2 regions of the Metasolibacillus sp. FSL K6-0083 genome follow, and region 2 is predicted to be linked to the other one. Evidence: a T-box and tRNA genes for the amino acid it is inferred to sense, from the RefSeq annotation. Region 2 holds a T-box; the other holds one or more tRNA genes.
What was found. A T-box is a leader RNA that pairs with one kind of tRNA and senses whether it is charged. The one in region 2 lies ahead of MHB51_RS01350 (valine--tRNA ligase), so its partner is inferred to be a tRNA-Val.
Positions count from the first base shown of each region.

Region 1: it has a tRNA-Val gene. The T-box ahead of MHB51_RS01350 (valine--tRNA ligase) is inferred to sense a tRNA for this amino acid. The anticodon was not compared.

Region 1 covers NZ_CP152046.1:2,740,817-2,757,708, reverse strand. Annotated here, with positions in the region: gene rocF (arginase) at 1-818, opposite strand, end outside; gene MHB51_RS12950 (hypothetical protein) at 1,153-1,803, shown strand; gene MHB51_RS12945 (DUF6366 family protein) at 1,885-2,100, opposite strand; gene MHB51_RS12940 (hypothetical protein) at 2,919-3,200, opposite strand; gene MHB51_RS12935 (InlB B-repeat-containing protein) at 3,760-8,193, opposite strand; gene MHB51_RS12930 (TetR/AcrR family transcriptional regulator) at 8,314-8,913, opposite strand; gene MHB51_RS12925 (N-acyl homoserine lactonase family protein) at 9,078-9,914, opposite strand; gene MHB51_RS12920 (iron-containing alcohol dehydrogenase) at 9,949-11,121, opposite strand; gene MHB51_RS12915 (aldehyde dehydrogenase family protein) at 11,122-12,552, opposite strand; gene MHB51_RS12910 (LacI family DNA-binding transcriptional regulator) at 12,696-13,682, opposite strand; tRNA gene MHB51_RS12905 (tRNA-Lys) at 13,891-13,963, opposite strand; tRNA gene MHB51_RS12900 (tRNA-Gln) at 13,981-14,055, opposite strand; tRNA gene MHB51_RS12895 (tRNA-Tyr) at 14,070-14,153, opposite strand; tRNA gene MHB51_RS12890 (tRNA-Val) at 14,169-14,244, opposite strand; tRNA gene MHB51_RS12885 (tRNA-Glu) at 14,277-14,351, opposite strand; tRNA gene MHB51_RS12880 (tRNA-Asn) at 14,707-14,781, opposite strand; rRNA gene rrf (5S ribosomal RNA) at 15,009-15,124, opposite strand; rRNA gene MHB51_RS12870 (23S ribosomal RNA) at 15,375-16,892, opposite strand, start outside.
Region 2 covers NZ_CP152046.1:296,089-312,980, reverse strand. Annotated here, with positions in the region: gene minD (septum site-determining protein MinD) at 1-212, opposite strand, end outside; gene MHB51_RS01395 (septum site-determining protein MinC) at 214-882, opposite strand; gene mreD (rod shape-determining protein MreD) at 1,070-1,597, opposite strand; gene mreC (rod shape-determining protein MreC) at 1,598-2,506, opposite strand; gene MHB51_RS01380 (rod shape-determining protein) at 2,519-3,538, opposite strand; gene radC (DNA repair protein RadC) at 4,063-4,755, opposite strand; gene MHB51_RS01370 (Maf family protein) at 4,779-5,366, opposite strand; gene MHB51_RS01365 (hypothetical protein) at 5,465-6,052, opposite strand; gene MHB51_RS01360 (folylpolyglutamate synthase/dihydrofolate synthase family protein) at 6,154-7,389, opposite strand; gene MHB51_RS01355 (folylpolyglutamate synthase/dihydrofolate synthase family protein) at 7,386-8,654, opposite strand; gene MHB51_RS01350 (valine--tRNA ligase) at 8,733-11,378, opposite strand; T-box leader at 11,494-11,760, opposite strand; gene MHB51_RS01345 (hypothetical protein) at 12,183-12,377, shown strand; gene MHB51_RS01340 (hypothetical protein) at 12,625-13,377, opposite strand; gene MHB51_RS01335 (alpha/beta hydrolase) at 13,624-14,424, opposite strand; gene hemL (glutamate-1-semialdehyde 2,1-aminomutase) at 14,439-15,728, opposite strand; gene hemB (porphobilinogen synthase) at 15,730-16,710, opposite strand; gene MHB51_RS01320 (uroporphyrinogen-III synthase) at 16,707-16,892, opposite strand, start outside.

The DNA.
Region 1 (16,892 bases), 1.4 Mb from region 2:
TTAACTTCTACAAATTCTACAGAAGTAATCATTTCCGACTCTTGCAGCATTTCCATAGCAAGATGGCTCTCGCGATATGTAATACCTCCCGCTACAGGTGTACCAACACCTGGCGTGTATAATGGGTCTAAACCATCCAAGTCTAATGATAAATGCACACCATCAACACCGCGCTTCTGTAAATAACGAATCGCATCTTCCATAACTGCCGTCATACCAAGACGGTCAATTTCATGCATCGTGTAAACTTTAATATTTTTTTCCTTAATTAACTCACGCTCACCCTCATCTACAGAGCGAGCACCGATAATAATGATATTTTCCGCTTTTACTTTCGGTCCCGCATGGTGAATCGAAGTTAAACGCTCATGACCAAGACCAAGGCTTACCGCAAGTGGCATACCGTGTATATTACCAGATGGTGTTGATTCTGGTGTATTAATATCAGCATGGGCATCAAACCAAATCACACCTAAGTTTTTATATTTCTCAAGCCCTGCTAATGTACCAATTGCAATGCTATGGTCGCCGCCTAGTACAAGGGGAGTGCGTTTGTCATTTACTGCTCCTTCTACCTTTTGCGCTAGCTTCGAGCATACTTCTACAACTTCATCTAAATTTAATAATTTCTCATTTTGCTCCTGCTTTACTGGCGCCTTTTCTACACGGATATCGCCTTCATCCTTCACTGTATATCCTAACGCCTCCAAACGTTCCACAACCCCTGCATAACGAATAGCGCTTGGTCCCATATCCACACCGCGGCGTCTTTGTCCATAATCTGATGGTACCCCAATAATAGCTACTGATTTATTCATGTTTTTCAAATCTCCCTTCCATAATACCCTTATTGTAAAACGAGATAGCCTGTTGGCTCAACTCGACATTTTTATGTATAATTATTCGTTAATTTTATAAAATCTATCCATTTAAATATTCAATAATATAGATAGAACAATTATTATATCAATATATATCTATATGTAAATGCTCATAAACAGCAGAAGATAAAATATTCATTCCATATTTAGTAAAAATATATTGACTTTTGAATATAAATATTTTAGCTTTTAAAATATAATTCCAATTAACTTTAAATTTAGAATTTATTTAGTTAATATATACTATAAATTAAATGAAAGGGTGATTTTTATGAAAAAATTTCTAATTTCTATATTTACTCTGCTACTTTTTTCATTCATAGCGACTAGTACAAGCTATGCAAATGAAACACTGGATGTAAAAGATCTATCCACCGGAAAAGTTAAAGTCACTGTTACAAATAATGAAACTGGAGAAACAAAAGTTTTAGATTCAATCAAACCAACAAAATACCTAGAAAAAACTAACCTACTAAGAACACTAGGAAATGAATCAGTAATTGAAGGTTACGAAATATTCATTCCCATGGAAACAGGAGAAATTAACATCACTCCTTTCGATTCATCTGGAGGAACAAGAACTGGAGGTGGTATAACTGCCGCATTATATGTTGATTATAGTCTAAGATTAGCTAATCAAGAAATTAGATTAAATAAATTATGGGGAAGTTGGACACCAAGTTCTAACCTCTACTATTTGACAGACAGAGAAGCTAGTGCACACTCTGGCGCTGTATGGGGCAACAGTATTTACAAATATCCAACTTCGAATACTTTTTCATATAACACTGGATTTGTTGATTATAACTATTTTGTTCTGGGAGGAGATGGTGCTCCAAGAGCTTGGAGTAGTGCTATCTCTCGTCTAAGTGGAATGATTGCAACATATACAATTACTGTAGAATTCACATACCCTGATTAACTATAAAATTCCCCTCTATTTTTAAGATAGATTCAAAAAAGAGGGGATCTTAAGATATCTTTAATCCCCCACCAAACTTCGTTACTCGAAAAAAATAAACATGATTATTCTCCCCACTATAATTAGAAGAATAATTATCCCTAACCCTTTCCAACCTAGACTACCCGTTAAATCTGCTAAATTACCACTACTCCCCCTATTAAAAGCATCATTCATACTTCCTGTAGGGTTTCTTTTTAATTCTTCTTGTCTTAATCTTTCTCTTCTTTGTTCGGGAGTTTCTTTATCATTATTCATAAACACACCTCCTATCAGCAAAAACATAAAATCTTTCTTTGAAGCAATTTTACCTATCCGATACTTATTATTAATTCTAGCTAACTCTCTTGTAATTTTTTTGTTAATACCTCATCTTCTGTGGATACAAATTTTTCACTGCCAATATCAATAAAATGGTGGTAAAAACAAAACTCAAAAACACATTTCCAGTTCCCTCTTTAATGGTGTTTATTAGAAATTATTGTAATCCTATTTTATCTAAAATTCAAAAGATATGGTAAAATATACTTAAGAAAAGTAGCGATTACTCTAAAAGATAAATCTTTAGTGGTCTTGTGGATTTATTTTTAGAGGTGTATGGAAATTAATAAGTGTTATAGTTTTAATTTATATTGCTTAAAAATTCCCCAACAAAACCACAATCAAAGCAACAGCTTATCAGCATTGTAAAATCGCTCAACTGTATCCAACAAACCTGTCGCTTATCCAGTTTAAATGTTTACAGTTAAAAAACATTTCCCTACATGACTAGCACGATGTAAGAAAGCATTCTAAAATCTACTTCGATATAACAAAGCTACTAATTGTTCACGTGTCATTGAGATATTTCGATGTAAGTAATTATTATTCCCACTTGTTCTAATGCGACAATATCACCCTAGATACTACTTTATTGCAAAGGTCGAATCCTTATATCCCCCTTCAAATATATAGCTTTTTCTTACAAGTAAATCACGGATTTTTGTGTTCAGTGAAATTTCTATTGGTGTTGGGATGACATTCCCTGTTACCATTGCATTCGCTTCATATGCTGGAAAGTCTTGTCTGTCGTCACACTATAGTATTGAATATGTAGCCGGATCGTTCAATATTGCGCCTCCTAAGTCCGCTTTATTCGCAGTAATAGAAACATTTGTTATAGTTGAATTACTATTGTTCCAATTGTATATGCCTCCACCTTTACGCTCCGCTATATTTTTAGAAAATATAACATCTACTAAGGACGGGCTATTTCCGCTATTGTACATTCCCACTCCGTACATATTGTGAACTTGCGTGCCATGGATTGCATAACCTGCTGTAATTGTGATGCCATCAAGTATCGCTGTTTCATTCAATTTGAGATCTGGTTCGTCTCGATGGTAAAATTCCCTCCGCTTGGAAGGGCGCCACTGAATATCGTTTCAATGCTTTCAATATCGCGCTGCGCTAATGTTTCTTGATTCCCCGCAAATCCTCCGTAGATTGCTACGCCATTTATTTATATTAGCCCGTTTTGTCAGGGTATAAGTTCCTGCAGCAACCCAAATTCGGTTGCCAGCGCTAGCCTTATCTAATGCGACTTGCACGCTTTTAACAGCATCCGCATTTTTATAAAGCATTTCTACACTTCAATCTAATAAAACACCTATCTATATAGCAATTAAGAGTAATTGAAGCATGTGAAAAATCAATATTTTTATGCAATCCAATTATTAAAAAGAAAATAAGGCTGTCTGAAAAGGCTATTTGTTTTAGCGATATTTTGGAGAAAGATTTTCATCACATTTTTAGTGGAAGCTATCTTCATTTTTTAAATATCAAATAAAGCGCCCAAAACATCGGCAATTGCACGATTTTGGACGCCTTTTATATATTATTATAAAGTAATATAATTGTAGAAATTTTTATTTTGCCTTATTCGATTAGTTCATCCTCTAACAAAACTACTTGATTTGAAGCCATATAAGCTCGGTATAAAAACGCTACAAATTGGGCGCGTGTGACAGATTCGTTTGGACGAAATTCGCCATTATCTCCAAGCGCAATTCCCTCACGCTCAAGTACCGCAATATACCCCGCACTCCAATGTGCGCTATCGACATCAATAAATGAAGTCGTCCCTTCAGGTGTTAACCCGAGTACACCAACAAGTATCTTTGCTAGCTGCGCTCGTGTCATTTTTTCTGTAGGTAAAAAAGCACCATTTACACCATCGACAACCCTTGCCTGTTGCAATACTTTAATTGCGTCATAATAAGGATGGGCGGGTGAAACATCTGTGAAATCACTTGCTAGTCGTACTGGTTCGAATGAAAAGGCTCTTGTCAGCAGTGCTGCTACATGCATACGGCTTACTGATTCGTTCGGTCGGAATGTACCGTCCTCATAGCCTTGAATAATGCCTTGTGCTGTCAAGGCTTCAATCATTTCCTTTGCCCAATGATTCTCAATATCTTTGAAGGTCTTTTCAGTAGGTAGTTCCTTAGCTAGCTCTATCCATTTAGCGTAAAGAGTGAGATTTTCTGTTACTAGCGTATCCCCCACCCATTTTTCTGTTAGTGTTTTATCTGTATACCAGCCCTCAAACATAAAGCCCTCTCTTATTGGAACAGGTAAATCACGAATCCTTGTATTATGATTAATCTCTATTGCTTCTAAAAGTTCACCACCACTGGTTTCAAAGGAGATTTTAATCGGTATTGCTATGTTGCTATCTCTATCCAATGGCGGATTAGAAGGATTCTTTTCTTCATTTAGTGTATTCGATTTCCATTGTGCATACAAACGAACATTCCCTGCCTTCATTCGGAAGGTTGTGTTTACGGCGTAAGCGGTTCCTTTTCCATCTGCTTGTGTATTCCAGCCTGTAAAAGTATGACCGGCTTTCACTAGATTTCCGCTATTTCCTTGCACTGTTACTAGAGTGTTTTCTTCATATGCCCTCAAATCCTGCGGCACAGTTCCTCCTGTGGCACCGTTGGCATCATAGCTTACACGATACGTTGGATTCGCTGTCCATTGGGCATATAATGTGACATTCCCTGCCCCCATTTGGAAGGTTGTGTTTACGGCGTAAGCTGTTCCTTTTCCATCTGCTTGTGTATTCCAGCCTATGAAAGTATGACCAGCTTTCACCAAATTTCCACTATTGTCTTGCACTGTTACTAGGGTATTTTCTTCATATTCCCCTAAATCCTGTGGCACAATTCCTCCTGTGGCACCATTGGCATCATAGCTTACACGATACGTTGGATTCGCTGTCCATTGGGCATATAATGTGATATTCCCTGCCCCCATTTGGAAGGTTGTGTTTACCGCGTAAGCTGTTCCTTTTCCATCTGCTTGTGTATTCCAGCCTATGAAAGTATGACCGGCTTTCACCAAATTTCCACTATTTTCTTGCACTGTTACTAGGGTATTTTCTTCATATTCCCCTAAATCTTGCGGCACAGTTCCTCCTGTGGCACCGTTGGCATCATAGCTTACACGATACGTTGGATTTGTTGTCCACTGGGCATATAATGTGATATTCCCTGCTCCCATTTGGAAAGTTGTGTTTACGGCGTAAGCTGTTCCTTTTCCATCTGCTTGTGTATTCCAGCCTATGAAAGTATGCCCTGCTTTCACTAAATTTCCACTGTTATCTTTCACTGTTACTAGAGCATTTTCTTCGTATGCCTCTAAATCCTGCGGGACATTTCCTCCTGTGGCACCATTGGCGTCATATGTGATGCTATATGTCGGATTCTTTACCCAGTTTGCGTATAATAGAACATTTTCTGCCCCTATTTGAAAGGTCGTATTTACGGCATACGCTGTTCCTTTTCCATCCGCTTGCGTATTCCAGCCTGTAAATGTATGGCCAGCTTTCTTTAGATGTCCTGTATTATCTAGCACTGTAACGGACATATTTTCCTCGTATGCCCCACTATCAATAGGAACTGTTCCTTCTGTTGCCTCGTTGGCATCATAGCTTACTGTATAATAAGGCTGCATTTCATATACACCTAAATCGATGGCAGCCCCTTGAACACGCTTTTTCCCTGCAAGGTCTGTTGCAACTGTATGGGCATTAGAATCCCCTACATCAATCGCTGGTGAACCTATTTTCAAATGCAAGTTTGCACCAGCCGGATGAACAAATACATCTTCTGGCATATAAGTTGCTAGGCTTATCGGGTCACCACTCGCATCAAACAACTGTCCTTTATGGATTCCTGAGCCTGCCAATACGTCGACCAAGCTATTTACAACCTTGCCCCCAAAATTAGTCAGTGCCCCTGTATTTGCATTTCCTATGATGATACTATTAACAATTTGGCTGTGCGCGGCGCCTCCGTGAATCGCTGCTGGTCCATTCGCATATATGGTCGCATTCATTAAATTGATATTTGTCGTATCAAAGCTATATATAGCACTTCCCGCGAAACTATTTTTCGTTAGATTGAAAGTAAATAGTGCATTTATTAATGTTGGGCGTGTATTTGCCGCATTATACATGCCGCCTCCTGTACCGGCTTCATTTGCAGTAAAAGAAACATTTGTGATGATTGGCTCGCTACCACCACCATTGTATATGCCACCACCTCCATTGTCTGCTATGTTTTCAGAAAAGATGACATCTGTTAAGGACGGACTACTTGCGGAGTTGTACATACCCGCTCCAATACCACCTGAATTAGATTTCTCTGTTGCTCTATTTTCATTAAAATTAACGCCTGTTAAGGTTGGGTTACTATTGTCATTATACATTCCGCCCCCTAACGTCGTTTGATTCATATTAAATATTACATCTGTTAAGACTGGGCTACTGCCATGATTAGACATCCCGCCACCATACCAAGTTGCTTTATTTTCCTCAAATACTACATCTGTTAAAGTTGGATTACTTGCATTTTTATTGTAGATTCCTCCCCCTTGTTGGGATGCTGTATTTTCATTAAACTTTACATCTATTAGCGTCGGGCTACTGCCAATATTATAAATCCCTCCTCCATAAAATGCCTGATTTCCACTAAACGTTACATTTGTTAAGGCTGGGCTACTGTTACTATTATTCATCCCCCCGCCTGACCAATCTGTTGTATTTTGCTCAAACACTACATCTGTTAGCGTTGGGTTACTGCTACTATTATACATTCCGCCACCTTCCACAGCTGCTTTATTTTGTTTAAATAAGGCATCCGTCAAAGTAGCATTACTGTTCCCAGTATTGTAGACCCCCCCTCCATTGTTTGTTGCATTGTTAGCTGTAAATGCAGTGCGTATTAGGATTGGATTACTGTTATTGTTATAGAGGCCACCACCGTCCATTGAAACTCTATTGTTATTAAACATGACATCTGTTAACTGTGGATTACTTGATTCATTGTACATCCCGCCGCCCGAATAGGCTCTATTCTCAATAAATGTTACATTTATTAGGGCTGGATTACTTTCATAATTGTATATTCCTCCGCCATATCGGTAGGCAATATTTGCAGTAAATACTACATTTCTGAGAGTTGGGCTATTTCCACTATTGTACATGCCTCCTCCGTGCATATGCTGGTTTTGTGTAGCATGATTAGGATTCCCTGCTGTAATGATGACGCCATCAAGTATAGCTGTTTCGTTCAAGTGTAAGTTATCTGGATGATAAAATACATGATAAGCATTTCCTCCACTTGGAAGTACACCACTTAATATCGTTTTATTGTTTTGAAAATCCCGCTGTGCTAATGTTTCTTCATCCCCCGCAAATCCTCCATAAATCGCTACACCATTTTTCATTCTAAAATACGCACTACGAGGGTCACTGCCATTAGCTCGTTTGGTCGGTGCATACGTTCCCGCGGCAATCCAAATTTGGTTGCCAGCGCTAGCCTTATCTAATGCGACTTGCACGCTTTTAACAGCATCAGCCCAAGTTGCTCCGCTATTGCTATCATCCCCATTTTCGCTTACATAAATAATTGGATTTGCTGTGAATAATGAAAACGGTTGTGGGCGAATATCAATAAAACGCTTATAAATAGTAGACTGTCCTATAATTCGAAACCAAATCGTATGCTCGCCTTGCTGTTCCCATGTATGCGGTGATGCTAAATTAAATAATGTCCATGAATCCCCTTCATCAATCGACCACTCTACTTGAATAGTGGCGCTATCTGTCGAAGTTGTTGTGACATGAATGGTGACAGGTTCTGTTGCAATATCCCCCTCCTCGTATAGCTGGTCACCAATTGTTAGCATAATATTTAATGTAGGATTCGTTTCCGCAAATACCGGCATATACCCAAATATAGCATGTGAAAACAACAACAAAATAATAAATAACGACATCCTTTGCTGCCATATTTCTTTCACCAATATCCTCTCCTTTGTGTAATTTGTATTAAAAATAACATATAACTCATTGCTGGTTTTATATTATATTACTCAAAAGTAATATTCAACTATAAAAAAAGAAAATATGTATTTTCTTTTTTAACCTTCTTTAGATAACATACCTTCCAATAATAAATCCACAATATCGTTCGCTATTTCCTCCGGTTCTTTTAGTTTCGTTAGCAATTGTGTAAATGTTAATCGCTCTATTATACCGATTAAGCACTCTGCCACCATTAGCGTATCTACATCTTTCCTAAAATAACCAGCATTAACCTCAAAATCTAGATTACCTCGAATTTGCTCAACCATATGTGCCTTTATTTCATCCGCTTTTGCGGACAAATAAAATCCAATTCGCGTTAAATCTGGATTTTTATCTAGAAATACCAATAACTCTTTTAAATTATACGTAATTCGCGTTTTAATTTTTGCTGATTCCAGCATTGGCTGTAAACGACTTTGCTTTGTATACTCAATAATTCGCATACGAAATAAGTGCTCCAACTCCTCAAAAATTGCTTCTTTGTTTTTAAAATACAAATAGAAAGTAGGCTGACTTAATGACGCACCTTTTACAATTGAGCTTATTTTTGTTTCATGATACCCATTTTGTGCAAATTCTCTCGCAGCTATCTCAAGCAATAATGCTCGACTTTCTTCACCACTTGCTCCTTTGGGTCTTCCTCTCTCTCCCATAAAAAGCACCTCCAATTACAATCCATTTTTTCCAATAACATATTTATCTATATAAGTATTATAAAGCTTAGAAAAAGAGCTTTCAAATAGTCAATTAAAAGCCCTTCTTATTAAGCACAAAAAACGGGAAAGACAGATGGATATCTGCTTCCCCAACAGCCCTATTATTCGTAATAGCCTTCCGTAGATTTCACGAAATTTTTAAATTGATTTGAATCATGTCCAAACCAAACCTCAGCATCATTTTCAGTGGCGAATTTACGAATCCGCTCCACTGTCGAATTATAACCCACGGAATCATAAATAATACCCGGTGGCTTGACTGGCGGGCCATAACTTTCTGCCGTATAAACGGCATCGGATGCTAGTAAAACATTACCATGACCAGGCAGCTCAACATGTAAGCCAAGCATACCATATGCATGCCCTGGACCAAAATTAATAATTTTGATTCCTTCCACCAGCTGTACTTCTTTTTCATGCGGCTTTATTGTGCGCCAGCGTAATTGATTTTGAATCCATGCCATGACATCACCCCAAATATATGCACCCATATCACGCGTCATCGTAAATTGCTTCATAACACTCGACAGCTCTGAATCATGCACGATAATTTCCGCATTTGTAAACAACTCCAAACAGCCTGCATGGTCTAAATGCAAATGTGAGGCAATTACATATTTAATATCCTCTGGTCGTACTTTTAATTGCTCTAAACGATTAATCAAATAACATTCTTCGCTCGCAAATGTTGGGAAGGCCTTTTGTATTCCTTCAGGCCAACGCCCATCTTCTCCCATACCATCGGGATTACAGCCTGTGTCGAATAAGATTTTCCCTTCTGGATGGTCAATTAATACAGCATAAATCGGAAATTCTACAAACTCTGCTGGTGGATTAGGATTATCAATTGTCGCAGGGTTATGCATGGCAATCATATAATTTTTATCCATCTTCATTGTCCCAGTGTCTAATACATATAACTTTTTGTTATTACACATTTTTCTATCCCCTTTGCTGTTTGATTAATTCTATTTATTTGAAAACGACGGCATCATATGCTGCCTTATAAATAGCAAAAATATCATCCTTCCCTAACGGCATCGGACTGCGCGCTAGGAGTCGCGTTTGCTTTGCTGCATCCTCCGTTAAGCCGGTAAGTGCCTCTTCACTAATATCGAAGCCTTTCAAGCTTGAAGGGATACCTACATCTTCAACAAGGCGCTGCAATTCCTGTACACATTTATGCGATGCCTCCTCCTGCGATAAATAGCCACTATTGAAGCCCATAGCATTATAAATGTCTTTCATGCGCTTTTCACAAGATGGACGGATATAGCCCATTACATACGGCAATAAAACCGCATTGGAGTCACCATGCGCGATATGGAATTGTCCACCCAATGGATAAGCTAGTGCATGTACACCCGCAACACCTGCATTGAAAAATGCTAGGCCCGCTAAATAACTCCCATAGCTCATATCGATACGTGCCTGCTGATTTTGCCCATCCTTTACCGCACTACGAATGGATTGGCTAATTAATTGTATCGCCTGCAATGCTAATGCGTCAGAAACCGTACTAGCATTTTGCGATACATATGCCTCAATCGCATGAGTTAAAGCATCTACTCCCGTTGCCGCTGTTACTTTTGGTGGTAACGACATTGTCAACTCTGGGTCAACAATCGCTACATCTGCCAGCAAATAGTCATGTGTTACGACATCTTTCGTACTTTCTAATGAAACAACAGCAATATTTGTGACTTCTGAGCCAGTACCAGATGTTGTAGGAATTAATATTGTCGGCAGCCCTTTCTGTTCAATGGAACGTGTAGCGCTTAAATTTAAGTAATCTTTGACATCACCTTCATGCACTGAAATTACGCCAGCTAATTTAGCTAAATCGAGCGCACTCCCCCCACCTAGCCCGACAACGATATCACTTTGATGTTCCCTTGCGTAAGCTACTAATTCCTCCGCTACAGCTACTGGGGGCTCTGGCACAACCTTTGTATAAATATTGATAGTTAAATTCAACTCTTCAAGCAGTGCAATGATTTTTTGCGTTAAGCCCAGTTCGTGCAAGAAAGGATCTGTCACTAATAATACTTTTTGACCTTTTAAGCGTTGCACCTCTTGCTGTAAATAGCTAAGGGAGCCCCAGCCTGTGTAACTTAAAGGTACAAATGTAATCTTTTCAGCCATCTATAGTCCTCCTTCTTGATTCCAAATAACAAGCTTTGTTTCCGTCATTTCCTGTATTGCATATTTAAGTCCCTCTTTGCCTGTTCCACTTTGCTTTACACCACCATACGGCATTTGATCAACGCGATATGTCGGTATATCGTTAATGATAACACCACCTACTGAGAGATTTTTCGATGCTGTAAAGGCCGTTTGAATATCCTTCGTGAAAATACCTGCCTGCAAGCCATAATCTGAATCATTAATAGCTTCGATACCCTCCTCTATTGAAGAAATCTTATTAATGCTTACAATCGGTGCAAACACTTCCTGACAGCTAACTTTTGATTTCCTGTCGACATTCGCTAAAATTGTAGGTAATAAAACACCATCTTCCACCTCGCCTCCGTATAGAAGATTTGCACCTTCTGCAATTGCCTCAGTAATCCACTGTATTGCTCGTTGCTGCTCCTTATCATGAATCATGGCAGATATATCCGTCGTTTCATCGAGCGGAGAACCTATTTTCAAGCTTTGTGTTTGAGCAATCATTTCCTCAACAAATGCAGCAAACACCTCTTCCATTACATAAATCCGCTGTAAAGAGATACATACCTGCCCCTGATTAGAAAATGCACCTGTAACGCATTTTCTCACTACATGCTCTATATTTATATTGCGGTCAACAATTAATCCAGAGTTCGACCCTAATTCAAGTGCTAAACGTTTCAATCCTGATTTTTCTTTGATTTGAATACCGACTGCTGGACTACCCGTAAATGTAATCATTTTCACCTTATCGCTCTCAACAAGTGCATCACCAACGATACCACCACTCCCTAACACGACATTAAATGCGCCTTTAGGTAAATCTGTACAATCAATGATTTTTGCTAAAAACAATGCAGATAGTGGGGTCTGTGAGGCAGGTTTTAGTACAATCGTATTCCCAGCAGCAATTGCTGGTCCGACTTTATGCGCTACTAAATTTTGCGGAAAATTAAAGGGCGTAATAGCAGCAATTATTCCTAATGGCTGCTCTAGCGTATAAGCAAAACGATTTTCCCCGGTTTTCGCTGCATCCATTGGAATCATTTCCCCAATAAGACGCTTAGCCTCATCACCAGCGAAACGATATGTTTCAATTGTGCGGTCTATTTCGCTTAGCGCATATTTTAGAGGCTTCGAACTTTCCCGGGAAATAATTGTTGCTGCCTCCAAGCGCTTGCTAGCAAATGCCTTAGCAATTGCATAAAGGATATTCGCCCTTTCTAATGCAGTAAGATTAGTCATTGCTTGCTGTGCCCTTTGAGCCGCCTCCACAGCCGCTGATACATGCTCTCTTGTTGCTTGTGGTATTTTCGCTATTACTTCCTTTGTGTATGGTGATTTTAACTCTGCATACTCGGCTGTAGAAACCCATTCACCATTGATATACATTTTTTGTTCCAAAATATACACCCTTCCCAAACTTCTTTATTCTAAATATTCTGTTATGAATACGTAACCATTTTGTTATAAAAAAATATACTTATATCCTACAAATATCTCCTGATAGGGCTCAGAAGAATATTTGTAAGAACAGAATCTTCGCCTTAGTTTAATCGCTTCACTGTTTTCCTATTAAAAAGTTTAACAGATTCGGTTATATGAACACAAGAATTTTTTTTATTTTCAATCATTTCAATTAATTTAACAATAGCGATTAATCCTAAATTTCTTTCCATCGCATGTCCTACTGTCGTTAATTGAATTTGTTCATATGCCGCCAATTCAACATTATCAATCCCAATAACACTAATATCCTCCGGGATACGAATATCGCGCTTTAATAATTCATCAATGACATTTAGCGCTATCGAATCAGATGCACCTATTATAGCAGTTGGGGAATTTGGCTGCTGGAGCAAATAATCAATTCCCTCACTAATATTTGCACGGGTTGTATTGGAATGATAAATATATGCTTCTGGCAACGCTTCTCCTAAAGCACGCAGCGCCCCTCTAAAACGATTAGCGTACGTACTAACCGTTAAATGCCCCCCTATATAGGCAATATGTTGATGTCCTAAAGCCTGTAATGATTGTGCAGCAATAAAACCTGCTTGTTCATTATCAATTTCGACAAAATTTTCATTTGATTGGTGCTTACGGTTAAATGTAATAAAGGGAATGTTTAATTTCTTTAGCTTTTCAAAAAACGGATCTTCATACAATATACAAGATAAAATGATTCCATCTACTTTGCGCTCTAAAATTTTTGAATAGGCATTTTCTAATTCCTCATCCTGTACAAATTGTACATCGACTTTATAACCTTTACTATTTGCATAATTAACAATAGCCGCAGTAGTGTCTGAGAAGAAAGGATTGTGTAGCGGACCAGATAATAGTGCAATTGTATTTGTTCGACTAGTCACAAGCAATCTTGCCTGTTCGTTAGGAATATAATTTAATTGTTCAATCGCCTTCAACACCTTATCAACCGTTGAGGCCTTTACTTGTTCAGGTGTATTCAAAACCCGGGAAACCGTCGTCTGTGACACACCAGCTAATTTTGCAACATCTTTTGACGATACGATAACTATTTCACCTCTACAACCTCAATCTCTATTTCTAAGTAAGCAATATTCATCAACCTTTAGTTTAACATATTATTTTTTATTCTTCTTTAAAAGATAAACTGCGCCTTATTATAATTACCATAGGAGCAATGTTTTGAAGATATTAATATAAAAAACAGGGACTATTTGAAAAGATATAATCTTTTCAAATAGTCCCTGTTAATAATGAGCCATGAAGGACTCGAACCTTCGACCCTCTGATTAAAAGTCAGATGCTCTACCGACTGAGCTAATGGCTCAAGAAAAAACAAAAAAATGGCTGGGGTACTAGGATTCGAACCTAGGCATGACGGAATCAAAATCCGTTGCCTTACCGCTTGGCTATACCCCAATCATTTTCAAAGATGGTGGTGGGGGACGGATTCGAACCGCCGAACCCTAAGGAGCGGATTTACAGTCCGCCGCGTTTAGCCACTTCGCTACCCCACCGACATAACACTTGAATGGTGGAGGATGACGGGTTCGAACCGCCGACCCCCTGCTTGTAAGGCAGGTGCTCTCCCAGCTGAGCTAATCCTCCATATATGAGTGTTACAATTATTTATTTTTAAATGGTGACCCGTACGGGATTCGAACCCGTGTTACCGCCGTGAAAGGGCGGTGTCTTAACCACTTGACCAACGGGCCAGTTAAAATATCTCAAACAAGACAAGAATTATAATACCATATTTTTTAGATTTGTACAAGCCTTTTTGATAAAATTTCATCCTAATTTGCAATTTTTTTTTGCGAAAGCCTCAAATTAAAAATTAGGGCTTTTTTCATTGTTAGGAGCTAAATGCTTGTTTTACTTATTTTAAACTTTATTGAAGTTTGACACTTTGCTAAGTAAACAACGAAATGTAACACTGATTTTAGATTAATCTACTTCGTTTAGCTAATCAAGGAAAATTCGGATTAAAACTAATAGTGGACCTGTTAATTCTACCTCTAAAAATAATGCTACTATAATTTTTTCATTTCAATTAATAGGCAAAAAAAATGGCTCCGAAGGCAGGGCTCGAACCTGCGACCAACCGGTTAACAGCCGGTTGCTCTACCACTGAGCTACTTCGGAACGCTAATATTCATTTATGCACTTTGTATAAGCTACTTAGTACATTTATTATTATAACAATCATTTTAATTATTACAAGTGCTTTTTTCAAATAATTAAAACTTTCGATTTAATTCACTATTTACTCATATTATCGATATGTTTGCGCTATCAATTACGCTTCAGCTAACTACTAAATCAAGATAAAAAAAGCCACTACTGATTAATTATCAGCAGCGACTTTTTGCGCGAAGCAATGTCCTACTCTCACAGGGGGAAGCCCCCAACTACCATCGGCGCTAAAGAGCTTAACTTCCGTGTTCGGTATGGGAACGGGTGTGACCTCTTTGCCATCATTACTTCACTTGCACATGGATGTGCTGGCGTCTACGTTACCACAGGATGTGGTGCTTTTAGTAGACGTTCCTTACTCGGCTTCCAATCTACTGCGCTATTCTTCGTCAACTGCACTCGCTCATTCAGTCATGTACTTTAGTACATTCCTTCAAGCGCTCTTTTGTTTCCTCGATTAGCTTGTGTCTTGAAATCCTTGTTTTTAGAAAGTGTTTGTTCTTTCAAAACTGGATAAACGAACATTGAAACAAGTTTTAATTGTGGTTAAGTCCTCGATCGATTAGTATTCGTCAGCTCCATGTGTCGCCACACTTCCACCTCGAACCTATCTACCTCATCGTCTTTGAGGGATCTTACTTACTTGCGTAATGGGAAATCTCATCTTGAGGGGGGCTTCATGCTTAGATGCTTTCAGCACTTATCCCGTCCATACATAGCTACCCAGCGATGCCGTTGGCACGACAACTGGTACACCAGCGGTATGTCCATCCCGGTCCTCTCGTACTAAGGACAGCTCCTCTCAAATTTCCTACGCCCACGACGGATAGGGACCGAACTGTCTCACGACGTTCTGAACCCAGCTCGCGTACCGCTTTAATGGGCGAACAGCCCAACCCTTGGGACCGACTACAGCCCCAGGATGCGATGAGCCGACATCGAGGTGCCAAACCTCCCCGTCGATGTGGACTCTTGGGGGAGATAAGCCTGTTATCCCCGGGGTAGCTTTTATCCGTTGAGCGATGGCCCTTCCATGCGGAACCACCGGATCACTAAGCCCGTCTTTCGACCCTGCTCGACTTGTAGGTCTCGCAGTCAAGCTCCCTTGTGCCTTTACACTCTACGAATGATTTCCAACCATTCTGAGGGAACCTTTGGGCGCCTCCGTTACCTTTTAGGAGGCGACCGCCCCAGTCAAACTGTCCGCCTGACACTGTCTCCTACCCCGCTAAGGGGCACGGGTTAGAATTTCAATACAACCAGGGTAGTATCCCACCGACGCCTCCTTCGAAGCTGGCGCTCCGAGATCTCTGGCTCCTACCTATCCTGTACAAGTTGTACCAAAATTCAATATCAAGCTACAGTAAAGCTCCACGGGGTCTTTCCGTCCTGTCGCGGGTAACCTGCATCTTCACAGGTACTATAATTTCACCGAGTCTCTCGTTGAGACAGTGCCCAGATCGTTACGCCTTTCGTGCGGGTCGGAACTTACCCGACAAGGAATTTCGCTACCTTAGGACCGTTATAGTTACGGCCGCCGTTTACTGGGGCTTCAATTCATAGCTTCGCTTGCGCTAACCACTCCTCTTAACCTTCCAGCACCGGGCAGGCGTCAGCCCCTATACGTCACCTTACGGTTTTGCAGAGACCTGTGTTTTTGCTAAACAGTCGCCTGGGCCTATTCACTGCGGCTCTCATGCGCTTGCACGCTCAAGAGCACCCCTTCTCCCGAAGTTACGGGGTCATTTTGCCGAGTTCCTTAACGAGAGTTCTCTCGCACACCTTAGGATTCTCTCCTCGACTACCTGTGTCGGTTTGCGGTACGGGTACCTCCCACCTCGCTAGAGGCTTTTCTTGGCAGTGTGAGATCAGGAACTTCGTCCATACGGACTCGTCATCACAGCTTGGCGTTAGAGTGTGCGGATTTGCCTACACACACGCCTTACTGCTTGAACAGAGACAACCAACGCTCTGCTTACCCTACCCTCCTGCGTCCCCCCATTGCTCAAACGGTGGGGAGGTAGTACAGGAATATCAACCTGTTATCCATCGCCTACGCC
Region 2 (16,892 bases):
TGCACTTTACAGCGACCTTCCACGACATCAACTAAATCATAAATAATACGATTTTCTAAACCTAACACAACATCTAAATTACGCAGACCAATATCTGTATCTACTAAGCATACTTTTTTTCCTTGAAGAGCCAATGCAGTACCGAGGTTGGCGCTTGTAGTTGTTTTACCTACGCCACCTTTTCCCGAAGTGATTACTATTGCTTCTCCCACATTAGCTTCCCCCTTTAAATGTTGTAAAAGATGGACGGATTTCCTTTACTTTTTGAATACGGTCATAAGAAATTGTACCACTTTCATTAATATACGCACATAGCTGATCGGTATTTTCTTTGACAATTTGCTGCTCATTCGACATCACTTCAACGCAATCTGCTATGAGCACATGTGTCGGTTCAAAATGAGAGGCGCTAATTACAGCCTCCTCATTACCTTCTACACCCGCATGTGCAATACCTTTTAGTTTACCAAGAACATAAATATTGCCTCCAGCTTCAATGCGCCCGTTTGGATTGACATCTCCTAGCACGATAATATCACCTGTTGCTCTTAGCACTTGACCTGAACGTACAATCCCAACATATGTATCGCACTTTTTTTGTAGCATTTTTTGATTGCTTTCTTCGATTGTTAATACATCGCTCTGTACTTTTGAAACAATTAAGTTTCCCTGCTGCTGGACAATTGAAATAAGCTCTTTTTTTTGTGCAGCTGTGCAATAACGGGTTCCTAAATGCAGCTGCACGTCTAACTTCCCTTCAATTCCACCTTCAGAAGCTTTCTGTGCTAGCTCTTCTAAAAGCTCTGCATAGGCACATTGATCATCAAGCCGAAGTATTAAACCGTCCTTCGTTCCTTTAATATGGACGAGCTGTTTTTTCATGATAATATGCCACCCCACACTCCATTATCAATTATGCCTTGTCCATCTCTTTGACGCTTACACAAGAAAGCATTTCAAGTCTAAGCTTAGACCGATATGCTATCGGACACGGCGTTCTAAATTGAGTTTCTCTTTCATCAGCTGAAATTTATTTTCCTGCTAAATTTGCCCTTCCCCCACAGGAGGTTTAAGCCCCATTGCGTGCACGCTGTAATACCCGCTTGTTGATTAAATATTTAAACACCCAGCCGAGCAGCGCTAGAAATAATAGGTTAGCCAAAATTGTCGGTATTAAGCGGCTATTAAAAAATGTTTGTAATGTCATTGGCGTGAAATTTATTAAAAAGAAAAATTCGTATAGAACGACTTCCATTGATGCAACAAGCATGACTGCCAAAATTGTTGTAATGGCTAAATGCTGATGAATATATTTCACACTCCAGCCGGCAATAAAGCATAGCAACGGGTATAAAAATGTGTACAATCCAATAATATCAATGTAAAACACATCGTACAATAGCCCAAAAAACAGACCATAATACACTGCGCGTTTGCGATTATAATAAATCGCAATAAAAATTAAATACAATATTAAAAAGCGCGGCACCAAAAAAACGAGTTGTTCACCTATAACAATCGGCGAGAACTTCGCAAATAATGGCTCTAATAAAAACAATAATACTGCAACTGTTGGGATGAGTAAACGGATAAACATTTATTCCTCTCCCTCTTCCTCTGGCGGGTCTGTCAAATTAACATTTGTGCCACTTCCATCTGAGCCATCAACAGAAGTCACTTCACGCTTCGCAATAATAACATTTTCAAGCATAGCAAAATCCGACGATGGCTTAACAAATGCCATCTTCGTTAGTCCAAAGTCTTCTGTCGTTACTTCTGTTACTTCGCCAATTAAAATACCTTTTGGGAAAATACCACCTAAACCTGAAGTAACAACATGCTTTCCAACTTCAATTTCCTTATTGGAATCGATGCGCTTTAAAATTAATTCGTTACGCTCCCCGTCATATCCTTCAATTAAACCTGCAATATCTTCTTTCTCACCTTGTACAAGTGCTGAAACTCGGTAATTGGCATTGTTTGTGTAGAGTAATTCGACTTCCGATGTAAATGGCGTTACCGCGATAATTTTGCCGATTAATCCTTGCGCTGTCATAACGGCCATATTTTTTTCAATTCCATGAACTTGACCTTTGTTTAAAATAAGTTTCTCTTCCCATTGATCAGGATTTCGTGCAATTACAGTTGCATGAATCGGCTGATATTCTCGCAAGCTTTCTTCCTTGTCAATTATCTCACGAAGCTTTTTATTTTCTGATTTTAATCCGTCGACTTCGGATTGTAAAACGACAAAATCTTCTAGTCGACTTTTTAAACGTTTGTTTTCATCATACGTATTTAGCAAGGCTTCGATGTTACCATAAATACCTGTTATGTAACTTGCTGGCTTTGCAACAAGTGATTGTGCAAAGCCGACAGTATCTTTAATAATTTGCTCTGGTAATGTTGCATTATGACGGTTGCTTAACGAGAAGCCAATCAATGCCACTAGAAAAACTGTGCTAACTAATAACACGATAATTTTTTTATTTGAAAAATGTGGCATTGTTTCATCACCTTATCCTTTTAATTGCTGTGCGCGAATTAAGTCGATATTGTCTAACGCCTTTCCTGTTCCAATCGCTACACAATCTAATGGATCCTCCGCAATAAAGACAGGCATATTTGTTTCAGAGCTAATAACTTTATCTAAGTTTTGTAATAAAGCGCCACCACCAGTTAAAACGATGCCTCGCTCCATTACGTCAGCAGATAATTCAGGCGGTGTTTGCTCTAACGTGCGCTTCACCCCATCGATAATTGCTGTCACTGATTCACGTAAAGACTCTGAAATCTCTTGTGCAGTAATTTCAATTGTTTTTGGTAAACCTGTCACAAGATCGCGTCCTCGAATATCCATCATTGCATTATTGTCATCTGCACGCGCACTACCAATTTCCATTTTAATTGCTTCTGCTGTACGCTCACCAATTGTTAAATTATATGTTTTACGAATATAAGCAATGATTGCTTGGTCCATTGCATCGCCACCAATACGAACAGATTCGCTCGTTACAACACCTCCTAGTGAAATAACGGCTACTTCAGTTGTACCGCCACCGATATCTACTACCATCGAACCAGTTGGGTCCCATACTGGCAAATTCGCACCGATTGCTGCTGCAAACGGCTCCTCAATTGTAAATGCATCCTTCGCCCCTGCTTGGCGCGATGCATCAATTACTGCACGCTGCTCTACTGACGTAATACCGAATGGTACGCAAATCATTACATTCGGCTTTTTCCAGTTTGAACCTGAATTTTTTAAAGCTTCCTTCAAATAATATTGAATCATCGCTGTTGTAATATCAAAATCTGCGATGACGCCATCTTTCATTGGACGAATCGCCACAATTGAGCCTGGTGTACGTCCAATCATATTTTTCGCGTCATTTCCTACAGCGACGATATCGCCTGTTTTGATATTTTTCGCCACTACTGAAGGCTCGCGTAAAACAATTCCTTTTCCTTTAACAAAAACTAGTGTATTTGCTGTGCCGAGATCAATCCCGACATCCTTATTTCCAATTCCAAACAATGTCTGTACTTCCTTTCTTAATAAACCGTGTTTTTTATTTTTTGTAAATAAGCTGCTTAATATATAGCAATATTATTTACAGCATGTTGCCTATCTAAACGATACGCTTAATTATAGCGGATAAAAGCTAAAAATTATAGTGTGATATATTGCAAAATCCGATAAATAACGATTTCTTTTACCCACTTTTCTATTGTATTCTTTCTACTGACATGAAACAAATGAAAAATCGCCCACTATTTTTACAGTTTCATTGCAGAAATATGACGAAAAAGCGTGAGAAAGGTTCGTTCATCCACGAAATTTCCCCACGCTTCTTAATTTTATCTTAATAAAATGGACTTCTTGTTCAATTACACCTTGACGTAACTGCATCGAGGCTTTGAATAGTGCTTGCACAATTTATTCCTTTCAAAATCCCTAACATCTACTGAAAGCTAAATTTCAATCAACAATGTTTTCTGCGACGAGTAATCGCAGGAGCACATGTTTTCTGCGACAAGGACAGTGACAATTTATTGTGACTACATAAGCCCCTTCTCTTTCATACTAATATATTGATGATTTCCAATAATTACATGATCGAGTAGCTCAATGCCAATAATTATCCCAGCCTCCTGCAAGCGCTGTGTAACATCAATATCTTCTGGACTTGGCGTGGCATTACCTGACGGATGGTTATGCGCACAAATTATGGAAGCCGCAGAGCGCTTTATTGCTTCACGAAACAGCTCTCTCGGGTGAACTATGCTAGCATTAAGCGAGCCAATAAAAATCGTTTGCTTATGGATAATTTGGTTTTTAGTGTTTAAAAAGAGGGCGACGAAATTTTCTTGAGTTAAAGATTCCATTTCAGGCATTAAATATGCGGCTGCATCTTCAGGGGAACGTATCGTGTAACGGGAGTCAATTTCTTTTTGCGCGAGCCTTCTACCAAGCTCAATAGCTGCGAGAAGCTGGACAGCTTTAGCTTCACCAATTCCTTTAATCGAGGTTATTTCTTCAAATGTAGCATGCTTTAATGCGTGGAGCTTTTCAAAATCCATCAGTACTCGATTAGCGAGGGCGAGTACTGATGCTTCTTTTGTACCTGTGCGCAACAAAATAGCTAGTAATTCTTGATTGGATAAACTTTGCGCACCTTGGCGTATTAAGCGTTCTCTTGGACGATCTGCTTCATGAACATCACGTATTTTCAATGCTTGAAACATTGTCATGATACGGCTTCACAACCTTCCCATTAAATTGTTAGTAGGCGTAGATGAATGAGTTGCTCAAATACTGAAGCTAGCGGGAATCCTACTACGTTATTATAATCTCCTTCAATTCGCTCGACAAAAAGAGCACCAGGTGTTTGAATACCATAGCCTCCCGCCTTATCAAACGGGTCACCAGAATCAACATATGCTTCAATTAGCTTAGCTGACAGCTTTTTAAAAATTACGATTGTTTCTTCAACGAAAACCGTTTCTTCTCCATCTGGTTGAATAATTACTACAGCCGTTAATACACGATGACGATTATTTGATAGTGCTTGCAAATGCTGGACAGCTTCAGCGCGGCCTTTTGGCTTATGTAGTAAACGATTTTGAAAAACAACGATTGTATCAGCACCAATAACCGTTTTCCCATGACACTTCGCCGCGACATCACGTGTTTTTAAACGAGCGACCTCCTGTACATACTGCTCAACTGATTGCGCTTGCACGCTCGTTTCCTCTACATTGCTCGTAATTACCTCAAACGGAATGTGAAGCTGTGCTAGTAGCTCCTTACGTCTTGGTGATGCTGAAGCAAGTACAAATTTTGTTTGTGTTGTAATATTCATTTCAATCTCCTCCTACTTTTTCTATCATAGCGGAGAAAAGTATTTTTGAACAATTACAGCAAATGTCCAAATTTAATATTTGCTACTCAATTGACTGCTCAAAATTCAATTTTCAAGCAATCATTTTCACCATAATAATGCGTAAAAATATGTAAACGCATCACATTTATATCATTGGAAAGGCTTGTTACTGCTGCGAGTATCTCCCCCCAGTCAGCCGGAACCTCTCCCTCTTTTTGCTCTTGTCCAAAATAATTTTTTAGATACTTTTCATCCATTAGAATTTCAGGTAATCTTTGCATTGTTGGCTCGCTACACGCAGCAACAATTGACAATTGCTTAAAGAAGGCAGATGGCGCCAGTGTCGCAACCTCTTTATTTGTTGATAATGCTGACCAAATGAAAAACTGATTGTCCATTTCAATAATTGCCGCTTTATTCAAAAGGGGATTTGCCGCAATAAACTGCTCCGCGCCTTCCTTGCTTGAAAAAAGGCCATGCTGGCTCGCATAAAAAGAAGCATTTACCTCTTCAACAACTTCCTGCTGCACAGGTAAAACGTCTTCCTTCTCCTCACTTACCTTTTCATTACTCACAAAATTTAATATCATTACAAAAAGAGCAACTCCAATAAGCCCTGAAGCGATACCTAATAACGCAGCTCGAATCCATTCATTTTTTCGCATGCTTTTCACCACCTTATTAGTACCGTAGCAAATTTGCCATGAAAAAAGACGAGACTTTTGTCAGTCTCGCCAAAAAAGTTTTCCCTATTTTTCTACAAATTTCATAATGAGCAAACCTCTCTTAGTTCGCTTAATAAATATAAGGAGCCCGTCACGATTTTTGTCGAATGACCACGCTTTAAATAATGAGCGACTTCCTCCAGTGTCATTATAGTACCACCAACAGTTGATGGTATTTCTAACATATGCTGTGCTTTCATTGCACGTAGGTTCATAAAATCAACAAAAATAAATTTACTTGCAATAGGCTCTAATAGCTGTATTGCCTTAACAACGTCTTTATCTGCTAACATACCAATAATAATTTCCACTTGTTCATTTGGAAACTGCTGCTGAATTGTCTGTACAAGTGCTGCAATGCTTGCGGGGTTATGGGCACCATCAAAATAGACATTTTCTGAAACTTGCTCAAAACGTCCTGCCACTTGCGCATTGTACACTCCCTGTTGGATGGCAGCCGTATCTAACTTTAACGACAGTGCGGAAGCTACTTCTAAAAAGGCCGTAATCGCAACTGCCATATTCTCTCCTTGATGCATGCCAAGCAGCCTTCGCTCTAGATGATTGATTTCGATTTGACGTACTAAATGTCGATAAGTTGTTCCATCTACTTCAAACCCTTCACCAAGAATAGAAAGTGACGAATTTTGCTGCTTTGCCTCGGCTTTTACAACTTCATAAGCCTCCTTTGGCAAACGACCAATTACAGTAGGCTTATTTTGCTTTATAATGCCCGCTTTATGTCCTGCAATTTGCGCAAGAGTCGTTCCTAAAAAATTCGTATGCTCTAGTGCGATGCTCGGAATTACTGAGACGATAGGTATAGCAACATTCGTGCTATCCTCTCTCCCCCCCATGCCAGCTTCAAGTAATACTAAATCTACTTGTTCGTTTTGAAAATGCAGCAAGGCCGCACATGTTAAAAGCTCAAAGTCAGTTAGTAAATGATGTAGCTTCGCCTCAGCCATTTGCTGAAACACCGCATCCATTTGCCTGCGAGAAATTGGCTGCCCATCTATTGAAATTTGATCATGTACATCAACAATGCATGGCGACATAAATTTACCAACTGTCAAACCATAAGCCCGTGCAATGTGCTCAACAAATGTTAATGTTGAGCCTTTGCCATTTGTTCCAGCAAAATGTACCACTTGTAGTGACTGCTCAGGCTGTCCAAGCTGCTGTAATGCTTGCAATATACGCGTAAGCCCTGGCTTAATTACATCATCACTCGGCAATTGCCAGCGTCTTTTATAATCATCGAGTTTTGGAATCATCGCATACCTCGCTCCTTCAGAAAAGTTCGCACCTCACCTATGAAATACAAGGAGCCTGTCACAATTAGTACTTCATCCTGTGCCAACTGCGGTAGCTTTTCAGTTAAAAAATGCGCCCAATCTTCCACAACTTGCTTATTGAAATGCTCACTTTGGGCAGCTAGCACTTGAGCTGAAGCTGCGCGTGGCATCGGAATGGTTGTGAAATAAAGAGCCGTTGCAATTCGTTCCATCATCTGGATACTAACACTGTGGTCTTTATCCTGCAATGCGGCATATAGGAAATGATATTTTTTTGTTGGCTCCACTTGCTGTAATGTTTGAATTAATGCAGCAGTGCCCTCTGAATTATGCGCTCCATCTAAAATTAACTGCTGCCCAAATCGTTCAAAACGCCCTTGCCATTTAGCACGCTGTAATGCTGTGCGCACAGCGTCCTCTTGCAAATGACCTAGTATAAGCTGACTCGCCTTTATGGCAAGTGCTGCATTATTTTGCTGATGTGCCCCCTCCATCGCAGGCTGAATATGTCTGATGATACTATCTTCTTTATAATGGAAGATTCCATTTTGTAAACGCTCAATATGAAAAGCCTCATGCAAAAGATACAGTGGCGCTCCCTGTTGCAATGCTGTTTGTCGAATCACTTTTAGCGCCTCTTGATTTTCTACGCCTACAACAACGGGCTTGCCCTTTTTTATAATACCAGCCTTTTCCGCTGCAATGAGCGCATATGTATCCCCTAACATATCTGTATGTTCCAGTGAGATTGTCGTAATCACACTCACTTCAGGTGTAATCACATTTGTTGCATCCAGTCGCCCACCAATTCCTGTTTCAAGCAGTGCAATATCTATTTTTTCATGTGCAAAATGCTGCAAGGCAATCAATGTCACAATTTCAAAAAAACTCGGGAATTGCCCATTTAGATGGTCTTGGACTGCTTGCACGACTGCATTCGCATAGTGTAAAAACTGCTTATCCGAAATTTCCTGCTGGTTAATTGTAATGCGCTCGTTTGCACGCTCTAAATGTGGCGAAGTAAAAGCGCCTACTTTGAGTCCATGCGCCATTAAAATTTCCCTCGTGGCATTTAATGTAGAGCCTTTGCCATTTGAGCCTGCAAAATGAATAAACTTCGTTTTGCGCTCTGGATGCCCGAGTGCTGACAAAATCTTTTGTGCTGATTCTAGCGGTGCCCCTTTATAGCTGCTTGCCTTTAATTGAAAAATAAAATCCGTACATTGCTGCATCGTTTGAAACATCGCCTACACTCCATCTATCAAATTTATTCCATATTTCTAGAAAAAGGGCGACCAATACTAACTAGTCGCCCATTCATTTTACATATTTTTCAGTTCTGCTAAACGCTTTTCAACTGTTGCATGCTTTTCTTCGTAGTCTGCTAATTTTTCACGCTCCACTTGCACAAGTGCTTCTGGAGCCTTCGATACAAATTTCTCGTTCGATAGCTTACCAGTCACAAGCTTCACTTCTTTCGACCACTTCTCTAGCTCTTTTTCTAAGCGTGCAATTTCTTCTTCTACATTGATTAAACCAGCTAGCGGTAAAAATACTTCTGCCCCTGTCACTACAGCGGACATTGTTTGCGCCGGTATTTCCACATTTTGACCAATAACAAGTGGGTCAGGGTTACAGAATTTTTCAATATATGCTTTATTCGCTTCAAGCACCTCTGCTGTTGCAGTATCTTTCGCTGATACATAAAGTGCTACTTTCTTACTCATTGGTGTATTTACCTCAGCACGGATATTACGTACCGAACGTATAATATCCATGAGCAGCTTCATGCTTTGCTCATCTTGCTCGAAGTTAAATGCTTTGTTAACAGTTGGCCATGCTGCTACTGTAATCGAATCACCTTCATGTGGTAGATGCTGCCAAATCTCTTCAGTAATAAATGGCATGAAAGGATGTAATAGACGCATTGTTTGGTCTAATACATGCGCTAATACGGAGCGAGTTGTCTTTTTCGCTGCCTCATCCTCTCCGTAAAGTGGTAACTTCGCCATTTCAATATACCAAGAACAGAAATCATCCCAAATAAAATTGTACAATTCGCGACCTACTTCACCAAATTCATACTTATTTGATAATGTCGTTACATGTTCAATTGTGTTATTTAAGCGAGATAAAATCCATTTATCCGCCACTGATAAATTGCCAGTTAAGTCAATTTCATCATATGTTAAGCCTTCCATATTCATTAATGCAAAGCGGGAAGCATTCCATATTTTATTAGCAAAATTCCAAGTTGCCTCTACTTTTTCTGTTGAATAACGCAAATCTTGCCCCGGTGATGACCCTGTTGCTAAGAAATAACGCAAGGAATCTGCACCGTACTTGTCAATCACATCCATCGGGTCAACCCCGTTGCCAAGTGATTTTGACATTTTTCGCCCTTCTTCATCACGTACTAGACCATGAATGAGTACATCTTTGAACGGACGCTCACCTGTAAATTCAAGACCTTGGAAAATCATGCGGGAAACCCAGAAGAAAATAATATCATAGCCCGTTACGAGTGTTCCTGTTGGGTAATAACGTTTAAATTCTTCATTAGTCGTATCTGGCCAGCCCATTGTTGAAAATGGCCATAAAGCTGATGAGAACCAAGTATCTAATACATCTTCATCCTGTGTCCAATTTTCACTATCTGCTGGTGCTTCTTTCCCAACATAAATTTCACCTGTTTCGTTATGATACCATGCTGGAATTTGGTGACCCCACCACAATTGGCGAGAAATACACCAGTCACGAATATTTTCCATCCAACGTGAATACGTATTTTCAAAGCGTGCTGGCACAAAATTTACTTTTCCTGCCTCATCTTTTTGTAGCTCTAATGATGCATCAGCAAGCGGCTGCATTTTAACGAACCATTGTGCAGATAAATAAGGCTCTACAACTGCACCTGAACGTTCAGAGTGGCCTACAGAGTGCATATGCTCCTCAATTTTGAAGAGTACGCCAGCATCCTGCAAATCAGCTACAATTTGTTTTCGGCATTCAAAACGGTCCATACCTTGGTATTTCCCAGCTAGCTCATTCATTGTGCCGTCTTCATGCATTACTAAAATACGCTCTAGATTATGGCGATTTCCTACTTCAAAATCATTCGGATCATGCGCAGGTGTCATTTTTACAACGCCTGTTCCAAAATCTTTATCTACGTAATCATCTGCTACGATTGGTATTTCACGTCCTACAATTGGTAAAATAACTGTTTTGCCAATTAAATGCTGGTAGCGCTCATCATCTGGATGCACTGCTACACCTGAGTCACCTAGCATCGTTTCTGGGCGAGTTGTCGCAACTTCTACATGCCCTGAACCGTCCGCTAATGGATATTTCATATGGTAAAATGCGCCTTGCACATCTTTATAGATTACTTCAATATCCGATAACGCTGTTTTTGCCGCTGGGTCCCAGTTAATAATGCGCTCACCACGATAAATTAAGCCTTTGTCATATAATTGAACGAATACTTCCTTTACAGCATCAGACAAACCTTCATCTAATGTGAAGCGCTCACGTGAATAATCTAGTGCTAAGCCTAATTTAGCCCATTGCTCACGAATATGACCTGCATACTCTTCTTTCCATTCCCAAGTTTTTTCTAGGAATTTTTCACGCCCTAAGTCATAGCGTGTCACGCCTTGTTCACGTAATTTTTGCTCTACCTTTGCTTGTGTCGCAATTCCAGCATGGTCCATACCCGGCAACCAAAGCGCATCATAGCCCTGCATGCGCTTCATACGAATAACAATATCTTGTAAAGTCGTATCCCATGCATGCCCTAAATGCAGTTTTCCTGTTACGTTCGGTGGTGGAATAACAATGGAGTAAGGCTCTTTCCCACTCTCTGGCTGGGCCTCGAAAAATTTTCCTTTGAGCCACCATTCATAGCGACCTGCTTCAATCGCATTTGGCTCATACTTTGTTGACATCGTTAACTGTTCAGTCATGCTGCATTCCTCCTAATAATGAAAATCAATGACACTTTGGGATTTTGATTTAGCAAATGTTCGTCCACCTGCATGAGTTTTGCTAAATCAAAATAAAAAACACTCCTTTCGTCTGTAAAAGGACGAAGGAGTGCATGTATTTTGTTCGCGGTACCACCTTTAATTCCAATCAAAAAACGATTGGCTCTCAATTCAGATAACGGTGTTTAACCGGCTTTTGCTAAGGTATTGCCCATGCTCCTAATTTTGAATTAAGAGAAAATACGTTCACAAAAACTGCTCCTAGGCTACATTCAAATGATGGTATTGTAGGAGCTTTTCAGCTACCGCTCCCTCTCTAAACAAACGCTGTCATTTTACTCTTCCTATTCATTGCATCAAATATTTAACTTGAACATATTGTATATAATTTAAAGTGAAATTTCAAGCAACAATTTCTTCAGTACGAAAAGCATGTCGTCAGCAATATAAAGTGAAACTCCAATCAGTGGATGCTTTTCCCCACTGATTGTTAGTTGAACCAATCGGGCTTTTACGGGCAGTTGATTTCCCGCTTATCCTTTAGTCAATTTTCACTCAAGTCTTGAAGTGGGTGTCTTACTGCCCGTTAATGCGGGGTAAAGTGAAACTTCAATCAGTGGATGCTTTTCTCCACTGATTGTTAGTTGAACCAATCGGGCTTTTACGGGCAGTTAATCTCCCGCTTATCCTTTAATCAATTTTCACTCAAGTCTTGAAGTGGGTGTCTTACTGCCCGTTAATGCGGGGTAAAGAACGACAAATATAAAGTGAAAGGGTGATTATATGCGTAGGAAAAACTACAATCCTTATTTATTGCCTCCGTGGCTGCGCAAAACACGTTTTTATTGCAGAACGATTATTTTGCCAATCGTCGTCTTTCAAGGTGTGCGCGTTTTTATTGTTCCGACAACAGGCGATTTAATCTTACTTCTCGTCTTAGGGCTGCTTGCCTACTTATTATTGACTGATATTATTTGAATCTAACGTCCAAAAAGCGTTCATAGCACTGCTTTTTGGACGCTTCGTTTGTGTTTTAATTAAGTGAAACTTCAATCAGTGGGTGCTTTGTTAGTTGAACCAATCGGGCTTTTACGGGCAGTTGACCTCCCGCTTATCCTTAAGCCGATTTCACTTAAGTCTTAAAGTGGGAGGCTTACTGCCTGTTAATGCGAGGTAAAGCATTGACCGGTTTGTAGCGTATTTTAAAATGAATAAGTAAAATACCTTAATCTTTTTGGACAGACAGCACGCTGTAAGTTTCGGTTAGCTCCGCAAAAAAATCATCATGTAATGCTGAATTCTCCGTTTGCTGGGCTACGGGCTGCTGTCCGAGCTCATCATCGTGCGCTATAAATAGATGACTAGTAGAGTCAAGATGCAGCTCTAACTCAGGCTCGGCAGTAGCTTCTAGTTGAGTATCCAACGAATTTTCCGTTTCTTTATAAACGGGTATAGCCGTTTCCTCCACTTGTATCTCATGCGCCGCCACTTCCTCTTGCGCACTAGTTACCGATGCCACTACAGGTTGCGGAGTGTCTTCAATTTGTGGGGCGGCCTCTTGCATCGCTACTTGTACAGTCGTCTCATTTTGCTCCGCAAAATTACATGTAACTTGCCAAACAAGCTGGCAACTTGCTTGATCATGGACGGCTTTCAAATCTTGCACCTTTAGTTCAACAGGTCCCGTTACTTTATCTGCTGGCAAGTCAACTTCGAGCGGCAAGGCATATTCAAAATAACCTGTTGATTGTTCGATATCTATATGTTCGATATATGTTCCATGTACTTGTGAAACAGTTTGTGCAGGATTAAAAGCAACAGAGGCTGTCACATGATAAATACCTGTTAGCCGAATCGATTGTCCATCATCACTTTGCTCCCATTGTGGTGTAACACGCGCTGTCACAACATCTTCAACAGCACCAAGCCCGACTGGAAATGTGAATTGCTCTGCCATATCCCAAGTAATTGTTTTCATCGCTCTCCCTCCTCTATCGTTTACTGTATGTTTTCATGGAAGGAAAAATGAATCATTTATACAAAGTAAAATAGGCTTTTTAGCATTTCGTAAAGCCCTATGATATGCTGTTTTCAAAAAATATAAATAAGTTGACAGTTTATTATGATTGCCGCTGGAAAAACCTTTTAGCGTATATTTATTATTAAAAGCGAAACTGCCCAGAAAATGCGGAATTTTCTGGGCAGTTTTTTATTTGTTGTTCATTTAAGGTGTTGTTAAAAAACTAGCGATTGCTTTGTTCACCGCAGTTGGATTATCCTGATTCGCATTATGTCCAGCCTTTTCAATCATCAGCAATGTACAGTTAGCATCACTATCGGCCCAAGGAGCTACAATTTTACGAATATTACCCGAACGGTCATCTTCTCCACAAAGTAACAATACAGGTTTTGGAAAGCGATATGCTTCATCTTCACGTAAACAAGTCATAAGGGACATCATCACATCAATGAAATCCTTCTTTTTCATTTGCGCAAGGCAATTTCTTACGTATGCTTTGACAGCCTCATCGTTCCCGCAAGCCTCTGCACTTTGTCGGATAAGTGTCTGCCACGGATAACAGTAAAAGATGGGCTTACTTAGTTTTAACATTAACTTTTCCGATAAGGTTAGTTTGCCAGTATTCCGCGTACAGTCAATCAAAATAAGCTTTGATACAAGGTTTGGCTTTCTAAACAAAATCTCCTGGGCTAGATTCCCACCCATCGACTGCCCAATCAATATAGCATTCGCAATTTGATATTTTTCACAAAGCTTTAAGAAATCGTCAATCATATCTTCAAAGCTAAATGTTTGATTGTGCTGTAGCTTCGACAAACCATGGCCGCGTGCATCCCATAGTAGCACATTGTAAGATTCACCGAAAATCGGTAGCTGCGATGCAAACATTCGATGGTCACAGCCTGCACCATGTAAAAAAATAACATAATCCGCTGAACTACTTGACTTGTGCCAATAGTGAATGTCACAGCCCTTATTATGAAAAGTTTGATGTTGTAAATCCATCGTAACATCTCCAGTTATTTTGCTAATTTCTCAAATACTTTATGGAAGGCATCCACGGTTTTCTCAATATGCTCCTCCGTGTGTGCTGTTGAGATAAACATACCTTCAAATTGCGATGGTGGTAGGAAAATGCCTTCCTCCGCCATGAGCTTGAAGTATTCCGCAAATAATTCTAAATCTGAAGTTTTTGCTGTTTCAAAATTGATTACTTCCTCGTTTGTGAAGAAGAAGCCAATCATTGAACCAGCACGATTTACTGTATGCGGAATATTGTATTTTGTAGCAGCAGCGCGGAAACCTTCTTCTAATTGGTCGCCTAGCTTGCGGAAGTATTCGTATGAATCTTTATTTAAACGCACTAATGTTTCATAGCCTGCTGTCATAGCTAGCGGGTTTCCTGATAATGTACCCGCTTGATAAATTGGACCTGCTGGCGCAATTTTCTCCATAATTTCACGCTTCCCACCGAATGCCCCTACAGGCAAGCCGCCACCAATTACTTTACCTAAACAAGTTAAATCGGGCGTGATGCCATAATAGCTTTGTGCACAGCCGTAGTCTACACGGAAGCCCGTCATTACTTCATCAAAAATTAATAATGCCCCATATGCTGTCGTTAGCTCGCGCAAGCCTTCTAAAAAGCCTGGTTGTGGTGGTACAACACCCATATTGCCAGCAACAGGCTCTAAAATAACTGCTGCTAAATCATTGCCGTATTTTTCAAAAACTAATTTTGCTGACTCTAAATCGTTGTATGCTACTGTTAATGTATTTTTAGCAATATCTGCTGGTACACCAGGACTATCAGGTAAGCCTAATGTTGCAACACCAGAGCCTGCCTTAATTAATAAAGAATCACCATGTCCATGGTAAGAGCCTTCAAATTTTAAAATTTTATCGCGCCCTGTATAGCCACGCGCCAAACGTAGCGCTGACATCGTCGCCTCTGTGCCTGATGAAACGAAACGAATCATCTCAATTGCTGGCAAACGCTCCATCACAAGTTCAGCTAATTTATTTTCAGATAATGTTGGTGCACCAAATGAAGCACCTTTTGTAGCCTGCTCGCTAATTGCTACGACAACCTCAGGATGAGTATGACCTAAAATCAATGGTCCCCATGACAAAACATAATCGATATATTCATTGCCATCAATATCACGAATTATCGCACCATGACCTGATTCCATAAAAATCGGGCTCATATTTACTGATTTAAACGCACGAACGGGGCTATTTACACCGCCTGGCATTAAATTAATCGCTTCATTAAATGCTTGCTTTGATTTTTCATATGAACGCATATTACTTCTCCTCCAACCATTGTGCTACGTCTTTCGCATGATACGTAATAATTAAATCCGCTCCCGCTCGCTTCATGCCAAGTAATGTCTCCATTACAACCGCTCGCTCATCAATCCAGCCATTAATTGCTGCCGCCTTCACCATCGCATATTCCCCCGATACGTTATACGCAACCACTGGTAATACGAAGTTATTTTTAACATCTCGAATAATGTCCATATAAGCAAGAGCTGGTTTGACAATTAAGAAGTCTGCGCCCTCCTCCACATCTGAAGATGCCTCGCGTATTGCCTCTAAGCGATTAGACGGGTCCATTTGGTATGTTTTACGGTCACCAAATTTTGGTGCACCGTCAGCCGCCTCACGGAAAGGACCGTAATAACCCGATGCATATTTCACCGCATAAGACATAATTGGAATGTGGGCAAAGCCTGCTTCATCTAAGCCCGCGCGTATTGCTGCGACAAATCCATCCATCATATTCGATGGGGCAATAATGTCCGCACCTGCCTGCGCTTGTGAAATCGCTGTTTGTGCTAATAAATTTAATGAAGGGTCATTTAAAATTTGGTCACCCTCTACAACACCACAATGACCGTGGTCTGTATATTCACATAAACAAGTATCCGCTATAACAATTAGCTCTGGATGGCGCTCCTTCGAAAAGCGAGTCGCCTGTTGAATGATGCCATGATTATGGTATGCACCTGTTCCAACTGCATCTTTTTCGGCAGGTAAACCGAATAAAATAACCGCTGGGATTCCCAGTTTCACTACTTCATCTAACTCTGCTCCTAGATTGTCTAAAGATAATTGGAAAACACCCGGCATTGATGTCACTTCATTTTTAATATTTTGTCCCTCTGCTACGAAGATAGGATAAATTAAATCTTCCTTATGCAAATATGTTTCCTTCACCATTGCACGCATTCCTGCATTTTGGCGTAAACGACGATGTCTTTGGAAATGGTATTGTGTCACTTTTCATATCCTCCTATTAACTGCTCTATTACTGCTTGCATCGTATAGCTTCGGGGCTGTATCGCAACCTGTGCTCCATGCTCTTCTAATGCCGCTGTCGTTACATGACCAATGGAAGCCACTGTAACATGATGCCAATCAACTACGGGTACGACATTCTGCGCATATACTTGCACAGCAGA